DNA from 2 places in the Streptomyces chartreusis genome. Region 1 is predicted to be linked to the other one. Evidence: predicted binding sites of a transcription regulator. Region 1 holds the regulator's gene; the other holds the start of a gene.
The links. Region 1 encodes HspR, which represses chaperone genes until heat shock. Its sites were predicted from a motif close to TTGAGNNNNNNNNNCTCAA; they were not measured.

Region 1 (2,462 bases):
GAGCGTTTCAAGGAGATCTCCGAGGCGAACGACGTCCTCGGCGACGCCAAGAAGCGCAAGGAGTACGACGAGGCACGCGCCCTGTTCGGCAACGGCGGCTTCCGTCCGGGGCCGGGCGGCGCGGGCGGCGGATCCTTCAACTTCGACCTGGGCGACCTCTTCGGAGGCAACGCCCAGGGCGGGAGTCAGCAAGGAGCCGGCGGCTTCGGCGGCGGACTCGGTGACGTCTTCGGGGGCCTGTTCAACCGCGGCGGTGCGGGCACCACCCGTACTCAGCCCCGGCGCGGCCAGGACATCGACACCGAGGTCAGCCTCAGCTTCACCGAGGCGATCGAGGGTGCGACGGTCCCGCTGCGGATGTCCTCGCAGTCGCCGTGCAAGGCGTGCGCGGGCACCGGCGACAAGAACGGCACGCCCAGGGTGTGCCCGACCTGCGTCGGCACCGGCCAGGTGGCCCGGGGTTCGGGTGGCGGCTTCTCGCTGACCGACCCCTGCCCCGACTGCAAGGGGCGCGGCCTGATCGCCGAGCACCCGTGCATGGAGTGCAAGGGCAGCGGCCGGGCGAAGTCGTCGAGGACCATGCAGGTCCGCATCCCCGCCGGGGTGTCGGACGGCCAGCGCATCAGGCTGCGCGGCAAGGGTGCGCCGGGCGAGCGCGGCGGCCCGGCCGGCGATCTGTACGTCACCGTGCACGTCGACGCCCACCCGGTGTTCGGCCGCAAGGAGGACAACCTCACGGTGACCGTCCCCGTGACCTTCACGGAGGCGGCCCTCGGCGGCGAGGTCAGGGTTCCCACCCTGGGCGGCCCGCCGGTCACCCTGAAGCTGCCGCCAGGCACGCCCAACGGCCGCACCATGCGGGCGCGGGGCAAGGGCGCGGTCCGCAAGGACGGCACCCGCGGAGACCTGCTGGTCACCGTCGAGGTGAGTGTCCCGAAGGACCTTTCGGGGAAGGCTCGTGACGCGCTCGAGGCGTATCGCGAGGCCACTGCGGGCGAGGACCCGCGGGCGGAGCTGTTCCAGGCCGCGAAGGGAGCATGACGGAGATGGACGGTCGTCGACGCGGTGACAATTTTCGCGGCCCTTATGAACTGACCGAGGAGACCCCGGTCTACGTCATCTCGGTGGCGGCCCAGCTCTCCGGCCTGCACCCGCAGACACTGCGCCAGTACGACCGTCTGGGCCTGGTGTCCCCGGACCGCACGGCCGGCCGCGGCCGCCGCTACTCGGCCCGCGACATCGAACTGCTCCGCCAGGTGCAGGCGTTGTCGCAGGACGAGGGCATCAACCTGGCCGGCATCAAGCGCATCATCGAACTGGAGAACCAGGTCGCCGCGCTCCAGTCCCGGGTGGCGGAACTCCAGTCCGCCCTGGAGGGCGCGGCGGCGGCGATGCAGCAGCGCGAGGCGGCGGTACACGCGTCGTACCGCCGCGACCTGGTCCCGTACCAGGAGGTGCAGCAGACCAGCGCACTGGTGGTCTGGCGCCCGAAGAAGCCGAAGGACTAGGCGGACGCGCAGCGAAAAGGGGCCCGGAGGTTCAAGTCGAACCTCCGGGCCCCTTCGCGTCGTGCTCGGCCGCCAGGGCTCAGAGCCAGTAGGCCCAGATGCCGTACGCCGTCTGTTCCACCACCTCTTCGTGGCCCGTGGGGTCGATGTAGATCGCGCGGTAGTAGTACAGGCTCAGAAGGTCCTGGTTGACCGTCTTGTCGATGTGGGACTTCGGGGCGTCGACCTTGCCCGTGGCGAACGTGGCCCAGGTGGCGGTGGCCGCGTCCCAGCGTTCCCAGCGGTAGTCGGTGTATTCGCCGCACGGCCTGTCATAGATCGTCACGCCGCAGCGGACGTACAGGTCGGGATACTGGCTCTGGCTGATCTTGGTGCCGGTCCAGCCCGGCGGCACGGTATTCGGGAGCATGACGGCGATCTCGGCCGGGTGGAAGAACTCCGGTCCCTCCTCCAGGTACACGCGGTCCGTCGCGGCCACGAGGTAGACGTGTTCACGACCGTCGGGCAGCGTCGGGCAGAGTCTCTCGGTCTCGGCCAGGGAGTTGCCCGTCCAGCAGTTGCGCTTCCAGACCGTCTCCCCGGTCTCCGGGTCGTTGGTGCCCTGCCAGACGTAGTAGCCGATGACGTCGTCATCGGCCGGCGGGTTCCAGGTGAGCCGGACGCCGAGCGGGATGATCTCCGCCTTCAGGCCGGTGACCGGAGCCGGGCGCCGAGTGTCGTCGGTGGTGGCGGTGAGCGGCGGGCCGGGCTGCGAGCGGTGCCCGAAGCGGTCGACCACGACTACGCGGTACTCGTACGTGGTCTCGGAGGCGCCGGTGCCCTCCAGACAGTACGAGTGGATGACCTGCGCGGCCGTCGCGTAGACCGGGTCCTTGGCGTCCGTCGTGCTGTGCGTGTAGCTGTGCGGGGCCTCCAGCGGGCCCTCCCTGGTGCCCTGCGGGGAACACTGGCGCA
Region 2 (2,462 bases), 1.3 Mb from region 1:
CGCGCGTGTACTCGCCCGCGAGCCTGCGCAGGGCGTCGTCGCCGATGGCGACCTCGTCCTTGTTCAGGCCGGCCCGCTCCAGCTGGCGCGGGAGCAGGTGGTCACGGGCGATGACGATCTTCTCGTCCTCGGTGTAGCCGTCGAGCCGGACCAGTTCCATACGGTCGAGCAGCGCCTCGGGGATGGCCTCCAGGACGTTCGCCGTCGCCAGGAACACCACGTCGCTCAGGTCGAGTTCGACCTCCAGGTAGTGGTCGCGGAACGTGTGGTTCTGGGCCGGGTCCAGGACCTCCAGGAGGGCCGCCGCGGGGTCGCCGCGGAAGTCGGAGCCCACCTTGTCGATCTCGTCGAGGAGGACCACCGGGTTCATCGAACCGGCCTCCTTGATGGCCCGCACGATCCGGCCGGGCAGCGCGCCGACGTACGTACGCCGGTGTCCGCGGATCTCCGCCTCGTCCCGGACGCCGCCGAGGGCGACCCGGACGAACTTGCGCCCCATCGCGTGCGCGACGGACTCGCCGAGCGAGGTCTTGCCCACGCCGGGCGGGCCGACCAGCGCCAGCACGGCACCGCCGCGCCGGCCGCCGACGACACCCAGGCCGCGGTCGCTGCGGCGCTTGCGCACCGCCAGGTACTCGGTGATCCGCTCCTTCACGTCCTCCAGGCCGGCGTGCTCGGCGTCCAGCACGCCCTTGGCGCCCTGGATGTCGTAGGCGTCCTCGGTCCGTTCGTTCCACGGCAGTTCGAGGACGGTGTCCAGCCAGGTGCGGATCCAGGAGCCCTCGGGGGACTGGTCGCTGGACCGCTCCAGCTTGTCGACCTCCTTGAGCGCCGCCTCGCGGACGTTCTCCGGCAGGTCGGCGGCCTCCACACGGGCGCGGTAGTCGTCGGACTCCTCGCCGTCCTGTTCGCCGTTCAGCTCGCGCAGTTCCTTGCGGACCGCTTCCAGCTGGCGCCGCAGCAGGAACTCGCGCTGCTGCTTGTCGACGCCTTCCTGGACGTCCTTGGCGATGGTCTCGGCGACGTCCTGCTCGGCGAGGTGGTCGCGCAGCTGCTGGGTGGCGAGCTTGAGGCGGGCGACCGGGTCGGCGGTCTCCAGCAGCTCGATCTTCTGCTCGGTGGTCAGGAACGGCGAGTAGCCGGAGTTGTCGGCGAGCTGGGAGACGTCGTCGATGGCCTGCACACGGTCCACGACCTGCCAGGCGCCGCGCTTGCGCAGCCAGGCGGTGGCGAGGGCCTTGTACTCCTTCACCAGTTCGCCGACCTGTCCGGGCAGCGGCTCGGGCACGCTCTCGTCGATGCGCGTTCCCTCGACCCACAGGGCGGCACCCGGTCCGTTCGTCCCGGCGCCGATGCGCACCCTGCCGCGACCGCGGATCAGGGCGCCCGGGTCGCCGTCGGCCAGCCGGCCGACCTGTTCGACGGTTCCGAGCACACCGGTGCCCGGGTACGTCCCGTCGATGCGTGGCACCAGCAGCACCCGGGGCTTCCCGGGTGTGGAGCGGGCGGCGGCCTGGGCGGCCTCCACCGCGGCGCGTACATCGGCGTCGTTCAAGTCCAGAGGGACCACCATTCCGGGCAGCACTACCTCGTCGTCGAGCGGCAGCACGGGCAGGGTGAGCGAAGTGGACGTCGAAGCCATGATCTCCCCTTCGGCAGTCAAGTTGAGTTATGCCGACTCAATGCTTGGGGCGGCTCGAATGTTCCCCGGCCTCCGTTCGCTGTGAGCGATCAGCTGCTGCACAGGCCGTGACCTCGGCTTTTACAGGTGAACGCCCGACGGGGCCCAGAGCTTCCTGACACCCGGACGGGCCAGTGCTTGGAGGATGCGGAAGAGCAGGTGCGTGCGGGATGCGGAAGGGTCAGTGCGCGGAGGCCGTGCGCCAGCGCCGCACGAGCGGCCACAGCCCGACCCCGATGACGAGGGCGATCAGATGCCCCCAGTCGGTCAGCGGGTCGGCGAGGCCGAGCAGGTCCTGGACCAGCAGCGCGCCGAACAGCGCCAGCACCGGCCATCGCAGCCACGGCCTGAGCAGCCCGGTCAGCGCGCCGATACTCGTCGCGACGCCGAAGCTGACGCCGTAGTCGAGGCGGTGCAGGGAACTGTCGGGAAGGTGCCCGGCGAGCACCGCGAGCCCGACCGGCACCTCGGTCGCGAGGGTGGCCAGGACGTGCCCGAGCAGGAAGACGACGGCCGTGCGGACACCGCCGATGCGCCGCTCCAGCGCGGTGAGCACCAGCAGGAAGCAGATCGTGTAGGGCGCCACGATCCCGCCGGCCGTCCAGAGCCCACTGGCGAGCAGCACCGTCAGGGGCGTGTGCACGAGGTGCGCCACGTCGGTGCTGGAGCCCTGGTGGAGGGCGTGGACCAGGGCGGGGTCGGCGTACACGGCTATCAGGGAGGTCACCGTCAGGACGACGGCGTAGGCGAACGTGAACGGTGTGCCGGTGGGGGTGGGGAG

Region 2: a site for HspR is predicted at 1,665-1,683, ahead of lon (endopeptidase La). Genes of this name have one in related genera too.

The regions. Positions count from the first base shown of each region.
Region 1 covers NZ_CP023689.1:4,663,598-4,666,059, reverse strand. Annotated here, with positions in the region: gene dnaJ (molecular chaperone DnaJ) at 1-1,041, shown strand, start outside; gene CP983_RS20170 (heat shock protein transcriptional repressor HspR) at 1,047-1,508, shown strand; gene CP983_RS20165 (PA14 domain-containing protein) at 1,588-2,462, opposite strand, start outside.
Region 2 covers NZ_CP023689.1:3,392,985-3,395,446, forward strand. Annotated here, with positions in the region: gene lon (endopeptidase La) at 1-1,642, opposite strand, end outside; gene CP983_RS14205 (rhomboid-like protein) at 1,863-2,462, opposite strand, start outside.